2 regions of the Gilliamella sp. B3022 genome follow, and region 2 is predicted to be linked to the other one. Evidence: riboswitches for the same ligand, from Rfam matches in the RefSeq annotation. Region 2 holds a riboswitch; the other holds the start of a gene.
What was found. Region 2 has a riboswitch for thiamine pyrophosphate ahead of thiB (thiamine ABC transporter substrate binding subunit). Riboswitches for the same ligand answer to the same signal wherever they lie in the genome.

Region 1: another riboswitch for thiamine pyrophosphate. It lies ahead of thiM (hydroxyethylthiazole kinase); the one in region 2 lies ahead of thiB (thiamine ABC transporter substrate binding subunit).

The regions. Positions count from the first base shown of each region.
Region 1 is NZ_CP071867.1:529,662-536,491, reverse strand. It holds gene thiD (bifunctional hydroxymethylpyrimidine kinase/phosphomethylpyrimidine kinase) at 1-430, opposite strand, end outside; gene thiE (thiamine phosphate synthase) at 442-1,089, opposite strand; gene thiM (hydroxyethylthiazole kinase) at 1,099-1,887, opposite strand; TPP riboswitch at 1,945-2,047, opposite strand; gene trkA (Trk system potassium transporter TrkA) at 2,083-3,444, opposite strand; gene trpS (tryptophan--tRNA ligase) at 3,588-4,583, opposite strand; gene J4T76_RS02315 (phosphoglycolate phosphatase) at 4,622-5,317, opposite strand; gene rpe (ribulose-phosphate 3-epimerase) at 5,310-5,987, opposite strand; gene J4T76_RS02305 (Dam family site-specific DNA-(adenine-N6)-methyltransferase) at 6,027-6,830, opposite strand, start outside.
Region 2 is NZ_CP071867.1:119,652-126,481, reverse strand. It holds gene J4T76_RS00555 (hypothetical protein) at 1-404, shown strand, start outside; gene J4T76_RS00550 (hypothetical protein) at 404-1,561, shown strand; gene J4T76_RS00545 (hypothetical protein) at 2,156-2,362, shown strand; gene J4T76_RS00540 (hypothetical protein) at 2,788-2,916, opposite strand; TPP riboswitch at 3,211-3,316, shown strand; gene thiB (thiamine ABC transporter substrate binding subunit) at 3,357-4,364, shown strand; gene thiP (thiamine/thiamine pyrophosphate ABC transporter permease) at 4,364-5,968, shown strand; gene thiQ (thiamine ABC transporter ATP-binding protein ThiQ) at 5,955-6,665, shown strand; gene cptA (phosphoethanolamine transferase CptA) at 6,798-6,830, shown strand, end outside.

The DNA.
Region 1 (6,830 bases), 410 kb from region 2:
CAGCAGCTTCAGGTAAGTTAGGTGTTATTACCGTGGCTAAAGGTAATAGTAATTCACGAATTGCTTTAACTGCATCAGATTTTAAAAGTGAATGTCCACCTTTAGCAATCATTACGGTATCTAGCACTATATTGGCAATAGGATTATCATTTAATAGATGATAAACCGTAGTCACAATCTCTTTATTCATTAACATACCTATTTTTACGGAATCAATTTTGATATCACGATAAAGGGTGTTAAATTGTGCGGCTACAAATTCGGGATCGATTGCCATCACACCATTTACTCCTTGGGTACTTTGGGCCGTGAGCGCTGTTATTACCGACATTCCATATGCTCCGATCGCAGAAAAGGCTTTTAAATCGGCTTGAATTCCGGCACCACCACTTGGATCAGAACCGGCCATTGTTAAGGCCACTGTTGTCATAATTTTTCTTCCTATCTTAATTTAATTGGTTGTATTTTTTCGAGTAGCAATAACGTAGATTGTTGTACATTTTTTTGACCACAAATAGCTGACACCACCGCGATACCTTCAATGCCGGTTTGTAGTATTTGTGTGGCATTGTTGGTATTAATACCGCCTATAGCGACAGCAGGGCATTGTTTTAGCTTAACTAATTGGGATAATTGTGGCATGCCTATTGCTGGTTCTGCATCTTGTTTAGTGGTGGTAGGATAAATAGGACCAATCCCAATATAATCGACAAGTTGCCATGGAACCGCATTCAGTTGTTGACGATTGGCGACCGAAAATCCTAACCACTTATCATTACCGATTAATTTACGGGCAACATCGACAGGTAAATCGCTTTGCCCAATATGGACACCATCGGCATCAACGGCTAGGGCAATATCGACATGATCATTAATCAATAAGGGGACGGTAGTGTCATTTAGCAGCTCTTTTAATGCCAGTGCGGTGTGATACCAATCTTTGCCAGAAAAGTCATGTTCTGATCTTAATTGTACTGCCGTTACCCCATTGGCAACAGCTATTTTGGTGGTTTCTATCATGCCTTTAATGCCACCGCATAACATTGGATCTAATACTAAATAGAGACTTAAATCGAGTTGTTTTTTCATGTGATTTCTTTATACATATAATGAGTTAAATAGTGAAAGCTTATCCAATAATGACACAGAGTAAGTGCCTAATCCTTGATGTTTATTGGCAAGCTCGCCAGCTTTTTTCATCATAAAGCAAGCTGAAGCCGCTGCAAGTAAGGGATTAGTTGATCCGGCAATAAACGCTGCAACCATGGCAGAGAGCGAGCAGCCGGTGCCTGTAATTTTAGTTAATGTAATATCGCCACCTTTGATGCTATAAGTTTCCGTGCCATTGGTGATATAGTCGATATCGCCCGTAATAGCAATAATGGTTTGATGTTTTAGTGCTTGCTTTTTAGCTGCATTTAAAGCAGATTCGGTGGAGTCTTGACCATCAGGACCTTTAGCAGATGTGGTCTCACCATTTAATGCCAATATTTCTGATGCATTGCCACGCACTACTGTTGGCTTAAAAGCTAATAATTGTTGGACGATTTCACTGCGATAGGCGAGCGCAGGCCCAATAGCAACCGGATCAAGTACCCATGGTGTTTGATTTTGTTGAGCGCTAGCAGCGGCTAATAACATACTTTGCGCACTGCTGCTATGAATGGTACCAACATTGATTAATAAACCACTGGCAATTTGTGCAAAAGTAGCAACTTCTTGTTCCGCAATGACCATCGCTGGCGATGCACCAATCGCTAATAAGACATTGGCGGTAAAGTTCTGTACGACATCATTAGTAATACAATGTATTAATGGAGATCGTTGTTTTATGTGATCAATAAAAGGCCTAACTTGAGCTAGTTGTAGAGTATTGATGGCAGACATATTCTTTCCTTACTACGATGTTTAAAATTAATTAAGGGAAGAGTGGCCAATCTAGAATTTTCAAGGCTGAGACTTCCCTACGCTGGTATAATCCAGATCAGGTTCAACGGGTAAAATCTCAGTTTTTTGTACTTTACAAAAAACACCCCGAGTCAAAGAGTATTTATTATGGACTGACTAAAAATTTAACACAAGCTATTGTAATAATTTTTCTATATCAGTTATATCACGACGGTCGGGTAAGAAGATGATAAGATGATCGTTACTTTCAATGGTTAGATCGGTATTAACGATAATCACATCTTCCCCACGCACTACTGCACCGATAGTGGCACCTGAAGGTAACTTTAAACCATTGATATTTTTACCAACCAGTTTGGAACTGTCTTTATCCCCCTGAGCTACCACCTCTACTATTTCTGATTCACCTTGCCTTAAAGAGACAACTTTGACTACACCTGTTTGCCTTACATGACTTAATAACTCTGAAATAGTGGCGTGTTGTGGTGAAATAGCAATATCAATAACACTATCATTAATCAGTTCAAGGTAGGCTTGCTTTTGAATTAAAACAATAACTTTTTTTGCGCCCATTCTTTTAGCCAGCATTGATGACATAATGTTAGATTCATCGTCACTTGTTACGGCAATAAATAGATCAGTCAGTTCAACTTGTTCTTGTGATAGTAGCTCTTGATCTGACGATTCACCATGTAAAACAGTGGTATTGACCAATTGTTCGGCAATTAATTCGGCACGCTCAGCATTACGTTCGATTAATTTGACTTGATAATCATTTTCTAAACGTTTGGCTAGGGCAACCGCTATGCCGCCACCGCCACTAATAATGATACGCTTATAAGGTTTTTCAAGTCTCTGTAATTCACTTGTTACTGCTTTGATGTTGCTAGGTGGAGTAATGAAATAGACCATATCACCAGCCTCAATAAGTGTGGAAGCTAATGGGCGAATAAAGCGGTTTTTTCGATATATTGCAACAACCCTAGCTTCAACATGGGGTAAATGTTCTTTCAGTTCAGACAGTTCACTTCCGACTAATGCTCCACCATAATAGGCAGTGACTGCAACCAAACATACACGATTATCGTAGAAAGAAGCAAACTGTAAAGATCCTGGATATTGTACTAACTGACTGACATGATTGGTAATAAGATTCTCTGGAGCAATAATATGGTCGATATTAATGCAATCTTTATTAAAGAACGAATATTTTTCGTCATTATATTCTGGTGCGCGAATGCGTGCGACTTTTTGCGGAATATTAAACATGACATGACCTATTTGGCAAGCCATCATATTGACTTCATCCGAATTAGTGACGGCAACCAGCATATCAGCCGATTCAGCACCAGCGCTTTCTAATACTTGTGGGTAAGATGATTTGCCACAAATGACCTGTAAATCAAAACGCTCTTGTAAAGATTGCAATTTATCATGATTTTCATCAATTACAGTGACATCGTTTTGTTTTTCGGTAACAAGGTATTCAGCTAAAGCACTGCCTGTTTGTCCGGCACCAAGAATAATAATCTTCATAACCAACCCATATATTCAGATGACTTTAATCGTTACTCATCATATCCATTAATTAAAGCCAATCTATACTATTTTTTTGTGATAGGTAATAATTTTGAATTTTAACTATCAGTTTTTTGGTTTAGCAGTTAATGGCTTATTGTTTATACAAAACCAATTGCATCATAAACCTTTTTCAAGGTTGGTTTGGCTTTGGAGCGTGCTTTTTCTGCCCCTTCTTGCATGACTGAAAGTAAATAATTCTCATCATTACGAAATTGGTAATATTTAGTTTGTAATGCGGTTAACATATCAATCACTTGAGTTGCCACTTCGGTTTTGAGGTGCCCGTACATTTTGCCTTCAAACTCTTTTTCAAGTTCAGCAATTGGTTTACCGGTAATACCTGTTAAGATATCGAGCAGGTTTGATACGCCAGCTTTATTTTTTAAATCATAACGTACTACTGGTGGTTCGTCAGAATCGGTCATTGCCCGTTTAATTTTCTTTTCAATATCTTTAGGATTTTCGAGTAAACCAATCACATTGTTGCGATTTTCATCTGATTTAGACATTTTTTTGGTTGGGTCTTGTAATGACATGACCCGCGCGCCAACCTTAGAAATAAATGGCTCAGGTACAGAAAAAATATCACCATAAAGTGCATTAAAACGCATCGCAATATCGCGTGATAATTCAAGATGTTGTTTTTGATCGTCACCAACAGGTACTAAATTGGCTTGATATAATAATATATCTGCCGCCATCAAAACAGGATAATCAAACAGTCCAGCGTTAATATTTTCAGAATGACGAGAAGACTTATCTTTAAATTGCGTCATACGGCTCAATTCACCAAAATAGGTGTAACAGTTTAATGCCCAACCCAGTTCAGCATGAGCGGGTACCTGTGATTGTACAAAAATAGTACTTTGCTTCGGATCGATACCACAAGCTAAATATAAGGCTAATGTATCAAGTGTTGCTTTACGCAGTTTTTGCGGATCCTGACGTACAGTAATGGCGTGCTGATTGACGATACAATAAACGCAATCATATTCGCTTTGCAAAGTTACCCAGTTTTTTAAAGCCCCTAAATAGTTGCCAAGTGTTAGTTCGCCTGAGGGCTGAGCGCCACTAAATACAATCGGTTTACTCATAATTTATTCCTAATCTGGTTATTTTTTATCTTTAATCATTATTTTTTAGCTTCAGCTTTGGGCTGAGGTAATAAGGTTAATATATCTTTAAAATCATCAAATAAAAAATCAGGATTGCTGGTCGCAATCGAGATGCCATAATTGTATCCATAGGTTAGTGCAACAGTAGGGCATTTGGCATTTTGGGCAGCAGTAATATCGTTTTTAGAATCTCCCACAAACAATAACTGATCGCTGAATAAACCGAAGGTTGCCATGACTTGGTATAGTGGTGCTGGATGTGGTTTTAATTTAATAACATCACCACCTCCAAGTATCAGGGAAAAGTACTCTTTTATGCCAAGCGATGATAGCAAATCTGGTAAAAATTGAGCGGGTTTGTTCGTCACTAGTGCCAATGAATATTGATTATTATGCAGTGTTTTTAAGGTTTCTTTGACATGAGGGAATAGCTTAGTTTCGGCATCGATGACCTTGTCATAATGTTGATTAAATAGTGCTTTAGCTTTGGCAAATTGTTCAGCTGATGGTATAACATTAATTGCTTTAAATATGCGTTCTAACATCACATCAATGCCATTTCCAACAAAGTTTTTTACTTGTTCATTTGTTATAGTGGCAAGTTTTAAATCTGCAAGCATATTTTGCGCAGCAAGCGTAAGTCCTGGCACACTATCAACAAGTGTGCCATCTAAATCAAAGGCGATTGCTTGAATATCTTGTAATTTATGCATATGTAACTCCTGCTAACTGTTGGCGCATAGCGTCAATTACCGTTTTATAATCTGGTTCACCAAAAACAGCTGAACCTGCTACAAACATATCGGCACCAGCTTTGGCAATTTCGGCTATATTATCAACTTTAACGCCTCCATCGACTTCTAAACGAATATCTCGTCCCGAATCAATAATGCGTTTTCTTGTTTGTTGTAATTTTTTTAAGGTGGAAGGAATAAAAGATTGTCCGCCAAAACCAGGATTAACGCTCATTAATAAAATAATATCAATTTTATCGATTACATAATCTAAATAATCTAATGGGGTGGCTGGATTAAATACAATACCAGCATTGCAACCATGATCTTTGATTAACTGTATCGCTCGATCCAAATGGATGGTCGCTTCCGGATGAATAGAGATATTCGTAGCGCCAGCTTTGGCGAAAGAGGTAATTAATTCTTCGACTGGCGAAACCATTAAATGCACATCAATCGGTGCGGTAATCCCATAGTCACGTAACGCTTTGCAAAACATTGAACCCATGGTTAGATTTGGTACAAAATGATTATCCATTACATCAAAATGGATAACATCTGCACCCGCATCAAGTACTTTTTGAGTATCATCCCCAAGGCGAGCAAAATCCGCGGACAATATTGATGGTGCAATAATAAATTCTTTCATAACCTACCTCTAAATAATCAACTTTACATATAAGCTTGCTCATGACTTTTTATATAAAGCTAAAATCTCATCAATCTTTTTTCTGCTTCCACCTGCACAACTGATTGAACGACGCATTTCTGCTCGGTAAAGATAACTCGCCTTATTATAGAGCGTCATGGTGTATTCAGTATAATGGTTAGACACCAGTACGGGTATATTTTTTTTATATGCCACTGTTTCCGCTAATTTAGACAAATTTTTGTGCTCTTCAAAGCCAAAAATATTGGAATAATAAGACGTAAATCCTCCTGATTTATTAGGTGGAATATAAGGTGGATCACAATAAATCACCGAATTTTGTTCAGCCTTTTGCATGACCTCATGATAAGGCGCACAAATAAACTCAGCCTTTTGTGCTTTTTCAGCAAAAAAGTAAAGTTCTTTTTCAGGGAAATAGACTGTTTTATATCGACCAAAGGGTACATTAAATTTTCCATTAGTATTATAACGACATAACCCGTTATAACCATGTCGATTGAAATAGACAAAGAGTAACGATCTTAAATACTGATCGTTACTACCATTAAATACATCTCGAAGTTGGTAAAATGCCTCAGATTGATTATTTTGCTCATTAAATAATGGTTTAAGATCATTAATAAATTGATCAGGGTTTGTTTTTAGTAGTTTAAATAGTGCAATTAAATCATGATTGATATCAGCTAAAATATAACTTTTGTAATCGGTATTTAAAAAAACAGAACCTGCGCCAACAAAAGGTTCAATTAATTGTTCCCCTTCTGGTAGATATTGCTTAATTGTGTCTACAAGCGCATATTTTCCTCCGGCCCATTTTAAAAA
Region 2 (6,830 bases):
CAAATTTTGCGGGCAATGTTGACGAGTTTAGTAATCTTGCAGTTAGTATCATGGGTTATGGACAGATTACAGCATCCAATTCCACATTAGATAATGCTTCTTATAAATATCGACCAAAAAGAGAGATCAATAAAATGATCATGCCATTTACTTCTTGTGCCCTATGGGGATATGCTTTATCCACTGGAGAAACATACAAAAAAACATTGATAAATATGAATGTTTATAAGGAAGAAATGATTAAAAGAGGTGTACTAAATCCCATTTATCCCATATATGAAGAAATAAAAAAACTTGCACCCAAAAATCAAATTTTACCTTGCCGGGTTTTTAACAAAGGCAAATTAGAAGGTCGCATTGTCAAAGTGGATGTCTTTAATCAGAATGATTTGGAATATCTTTAATGAATTATCCTACAAGAACAATTCAATCTTTACTAAAAAAGTTAATCATATGTGTAATTGGTTTTTGTGTTGTGATTAGTCTGATTTATTTAAATACTGATCATTCAAAAAAACGAAACCACAAGCTTAATCAACTGGAAAATCTACCTATGGACTTTACCATTTACCCTTCAACCATTCCTGAAAATCAATTATTACGTATTGACGAAGCTAAAAAGCTGTATGAATCAGCCTTTGACGATCAAGTATTTCATGCGGTAGTTAGTCCGGACAACTTAGTCAAATTTTTAAAACATGCCTGGCAATGGGATAAAAATGCCATGCCGTATTATTATTCTCTCCTTACTTGGCAGAAACATTTTAATGAAGATTACAAAGAAGAAGGGATGATCTCATTTACAGAATTTATGGATAAGTATCGGGATCAGTTAGTGGATAGTGCAGGTAAACCGTTAGTAGAACCAGAGGTGTTTAAAAGTACTAAAATGAGAAGTTATTTGTGGGATAAGTTTGCCGATTTAAAATATCCCTATTTTGCGTATGAAAAGGGCTTGGGAATGGGTTTTTGTTGGTATGATGAACAAGGAATGGCGCGCTCTTGTCCAGATGAGCAATTAGAAAAAAGTATTGAGTATTTAAATTTTGCAATTGAAGGTGGCTATCACTGTTACGAAGATTTAACAGCCCGAATATTATTTCAACAAGGAGACCATTACAAGGATAAAGAATACGAGAAACTGAATAAATTAATCGAATACCGAAAAATATTAAAATTAGACGATTTAAAACAGGCCATAGATTATGCGCAGCTAATGGCGGAACATAGCTCAATTATAGGAATATTACGCGTGACTGAAGCGTATTTATATGGTTTAGGACGGGATCAAGATCCGATGAAAGCCTATGCCTGGTCGCTGTTAAGTGATTATGCAAAACAAAAAATCATCAAGATAGGCAATAATTTAGCATGGTATGCTTATCAACTACCGCCTGTTTGGGAATATAATAAGCAAATTCAACATCGATTAGAACAGCAACTTAGCCCAACCGAAAAACAAGCGGCACTAGACTACTTGGAAGAGCTGAAAACCAAAATAGTAACTTGGGATTATAATGAATGGAGAGATGAAATAGATGATTTTCATCCTCAACCTTAGACGAAATCCTGTATTAATTGCAAATAGGGTTTGCTTATGTGATATAAATGGATCATCAAAAGTCATAGAAGTGTTAGACGAATGGTGGATTGAACCGCAAATGATCCAAACCAATTTATGTATGCGAACCTCTCTATTTAGCAACAATGCATTCATTGCCGATAAAAAAATTTTTTAAGAGTCACGGATCAAAAAAAAATCAATGGTTAATCGATATATGAGTCTTTAGTCCTAGAAAATTAATCTTGGATAAGTAGGAAAATATGTGGAATAGAAAACAACAGCAGTCGTTCTAATATAATACTGTTCCAACCACAGACAATAAGCTACATACTATGTTAAATAAAAAAGAAAGAATTATTGTGCCAAATATTTTATTCCGGGAATGATGGGCAGTAATTTAAAAGTTAAACATAAAGATAGCAGAGATATAAATTCAGAAAAAGTTTGGCGTTTAGAAAATAGCATGTCAGCTGTTGGGTTGTTGAAGGTTAACAACATCAATGAAAAAAACTGCAACAGATCATATTGGTGCTAAAAATCGTCTTGATCTTTCTGAGTTAAAGGAGATACGAACTCTTATCTCGAGTGCGTATGGCTGATTTATCAAAAAAACAACAAGTGACGCAAAGCTTAGAAAATTCCTCAATCCGTTGCTTAGGCACTTATCTAATTAATTTACCAGTTCAATTTGAAGCAAGTCACGGAGGATGTTGTTATTATCAGAGTGATAATAACAACATTGCTACTCAACGACAATATTTGCTCTCTTTTAAACAAATGATAACCCTGCGTGAGTAAGAGTTGAGAGAAACTAAGCCTGATCATTTGATTGATGGAAGTTATTTGAAAGCAATTATATCCTTTATCCCTTAAAAGATCCTGATAGAGCACCAAGGTGTCATTTTTGAACGTATGGAGGATACGAGTACATCCGATATTTCAATCTTTTAGAAGGGTACCGATGGCAGAGGGTATGTATTTATGTTAGGAATTCATATGACAGATCCAACTTTTAAATCCCCCCTATAGGGTATCAGAATGTATTACAAAATTCCTTTTAATGAAACACAGGCACATACTGAAGAGCAATTGATGTTCATTTGGCGTCAAATCAACAGCTGTATTCGAAAGCGCGATAGCACTTTTGAATCTGATTAGGTGTGTTTTTTGAAGAGAGCTCCATAATTTATTGAAAGATATCGGATAAAACGATATTGTTTGGTTTAATAATGATATGCAATCTGATTGCCCATTTCAAATGGTAAGGCTTTCAAAAATGGATCTTTTGCATCTAATACCAAAAAGTTACTTCTGGTAATTAATGAATGCAAGGCATATTCATCAATTACCATAGGATCCTTTCCAGAAAAAATTTTCAAATGAATAGAAGAATAAATGATAAATATACAATAATAATATAAAAACAGAAAAACGAGACGGTATAGACTCCTAAATATTTTTTATAAATATCGCTATTTTTCATTTAGCATATCCATTTTTTATACTTAGATGAGGATCTTAGGTTGATAATTATTGATATAATTGAAATTTATTTGAAATCAATGGATTTTCTTACTTAAAAATGATTACAAAAAAACAAACGACTTTCTTTATTTACAATCATTCAACTAACTACTAAACTAACATCGTTCTCAACGGGGTGTCCTAAGGACTGAGAGTATTATTTGCTAATGCAACTCGTCGAACCTGAACTGGGTCATGCCAGCGGAGGGATTTGAGTTATTGTTTCTGCTCAAACCTTTTGTCTTTTATTCGCTTTTTTGGAGGCAAAATGTTTTGTAATAAATTTTTACAGTCATTTTTATTTTCTGTGTTTTTCGTGGCAACTTCAGCCAATGCTAATCTTTATGATAAACCTACTTTGACCATTTATAGTTACAACTCTTTCATTTCTAAGTGGGGACCTGGCGAAGTTATTAAACAGGGTTTTGAAGCTCAATGTGATTGCCAACTTAATATTGTTACTCTGGGGGATGGTGTGTCAATTTTAAATCGCCTTCGCCTAGAGGGTAATAAAACGAGCGCCGATGTTATTTTAGGGTTAGACAACAATCTTTTAGGGCAAGCCAAACAGGCTGATATAGTTACTCCCCACCAAATAACTAAACCTAATAATCTTAACACTGATTGGTGGGATGAGGATTTTATTCCGTATGATTTCGGTTATTTTGCTTTTATTTATAATAAAGAAAAAATAAAAAGTCCTCCTCACTCATTGCATGAATTAGTTGAAAATAAAGCGAATTGGAAGATTATTTATCAAGATCCAAGAACCAGTACGCCTGGATTAGGTTTACTTTTTTGGGTAAAAAGCATTTACGGTAATGATGCGGTATTTGCCTGGCAAAAGATTGCTAAAAATACCGTAACGGTTACCAAAGGTTGGAGTGAGGCATACGGTATGTTTTTAAAAGGTGAAGCTGATTTTGTGCTTAGTTACAGTACTTCCCCTGTTGCACATATCATTAACGATCAAGATTTTCGTTATAATTCTGCTGTTTTTGATGAGGGGCATTATCGTCAAGTTGAAATAGCGGGCATGACTAAATACAGTCAGCAACCGCAATTAGCACGTCGCTTTTTACAATATTTATTAACGCCTGAGGTGCAACAGCAATTTGCTGAAAAAAATGTTATGTATCCTATTATAAGCACTTTTTTACCACCTGCATTTGACCAGATTAATAAAATCAATAAAGCTCTTGAATTTGATGCACAGAAAGTGGCTGATAATCAAAAAGCTTGGGTACGTGAATGGCAATCAGCCATTAGTCAGTAATGAAAAGTAAACGATTAATCTGTTTATATAGTGCAATGTTGAATTTTAGAACGTTACTGCCAGGTATTAGCGCTGCCAGCTTAATAATATTGGTTTTAGGTACAGCTCTATTTGCACTTTGCTATACAGCTATGAAATACGATAATCTAACAGTCTATTTTGATAACTATTTGTTGCATATTATTTGGATTACTTTCATACAAGCTATATTATCGACATCATTGTCGATATTTGCGGCCGTTGTTATGGCTAAATCGTTAACAATGATTAATTTTTGGGGAAAAAGCTTTTTAATACGGATTATGCCCGTTGCCTTTATTCTACCAACATTAGTTGTAGTAACAGGTCTATTATCCGTTTATGGTCAACATGGTTTATTCGCTTCTTGCTTTGCTTATTTAGGATTATCTTTTTCAACTTCAATTTATGGATTATCGAGCATTTTATTAGCACATGTTTTTTTGAATTTTCCTTATGCAAGTGGTCTATTTTATCAAACATTAAGTAGTGTTCCTGTTGAGCAAAAGCAACTGGCTGCACAGCTGAATTTTTCTCATTTTACTTATTTTAAATTAGTCGAATGGCCATTATTGCGCCGGCAGCTTTTACCTATGTCCGGACTGGTTTTTTTGCTTTGTTTTACCAGTTTTGCCATTGTATTGGCATTAGGAGGAGGACCTAAATATACTACGATTGAAGTGGCGATCTATCAATCGATTCGGGACTTTGATTTGATACAAGCCATCATATTGGCGTTGATTCAACTTATTTGCTGTATTAGTTTTGTTTGGCTTATGAGAAAAATAAATCATTATCGCGATTTGAGTGTGCAGTATATCCGTCCTCATTATTGTTTGCCAATTACTGTGACGATGGGCATCGTTAGTGCTGTTATTGTTGTTTTTGGCGGAATGTATATTTTGTTGCCAATGATTATGTTATTAATTGAAGGTATAAGTTATTTCCAATGGTCGCTGTTAAGTTCAGATTTTCAACAATCGGTTATGTATTCGTTAATAATTGCCTTTGGTTCAGCCATGATTGCTGTATTACTTGCCTTATTATTGCTTTGGACCAATAGCCGCCTACTGATTAATAAACAGCAACAATGGAGCAATCGTTTAATGTTAGTTGGGTCATTAATTTTAGCCATTCCAAGCATGGTGCTTGCATCTGGATTGTTTATTGTGTCATTTCAATGGGCAGATAATGCAGTGTTCGTTTGTGGATTAATGATGCTTTGTAATGGTTTAATGGCATTACCCTTTGTCTTAAAAAATCTTGAGACACCCATGTATGATGTCACATCACGTTATTGGCAATTAAGTCAGACATTAAACATTGTAGGCATTAATCATTTTTATTTAATCGAATATAAATCATTAAAAAAACTCATTACTTTGACTGTGGCTTTTTCGGCATTATTGTCGATGGGTGATTTTGGGATTATTGCATTATTTGGCGGACAGGCAGTCTCCACATTGCCTTTTTATTTATATCAACAAATAGCGCATTATCATTATCAAGAAAGCGCAGTGACGGCTGCATTTTTGTTAATCTTATCTTTTAGTTTATTATTTGTGATGGATTATGATCGAACTTAATCAAATTAATTATCAATATGATGATTTTAAGATGCATTTTAATGTGCAAATTGATGCCCAAGAAAAAGTGGTCATTGTTGGTCCCAGTGGTGCAGGTAAAAGTACCTTTTTAAGTTTGATTGCAGGATTTATTTTTCCAAGTTCAGGGAAAATCATCCTTAACCATCAAAACATGACTCATACTTTACCCGGTAAGCGCCCAGTTTCAATGATGTTTCAAAATAATAACTTATTTGATCATTTAACCGTCGAGCAAAATATTGCTTTAGGTATCAAACCGTCATTAAAGATAACAAATTTTGAGAAGCAAAATGTCGCTGATATGCTGGCTAAAGTTGGTTTAGCCGGTTTTAATGCGCGCTACCCCAATCAACTTTCAGGAGGACAGCGCCAACGGGTTGCTTTGGCACGCTGTTTAATTCAACATCGTCCTATTTTATTGTTGGATGAACCATTCTCGGCATTAGACCAAGCATTGCGGTTTGAAATGCTAGAGTTGGTTAATCATATTTGTGAAGAATTGGCATTAACGTTACTCATGGTATCCCATTATCTGGATGATTCTTTGAACAACTTTTCACGCTGTATAGTCGTTGATAGTGGGAAGATCATTTTTAATAATTCTCCTTGGCAACTTAACAAATTCGAAAATGCGGAAATTGCTAAATTATTAGGTTTGTCATTAAATAAAAAATAGACGGTTTTTTCAAAGATTTACTTAACGAGATGATCTATTAATTTTTTCTAAATATCAGCCTGGTATTACTTAAGGTTTTTTTAATCTAGTATGTGTATTTTATGCGCATCTATAACTATTGATGTCGAATAAATTTTCATGACAAATATACAAGAAAACCAAAAG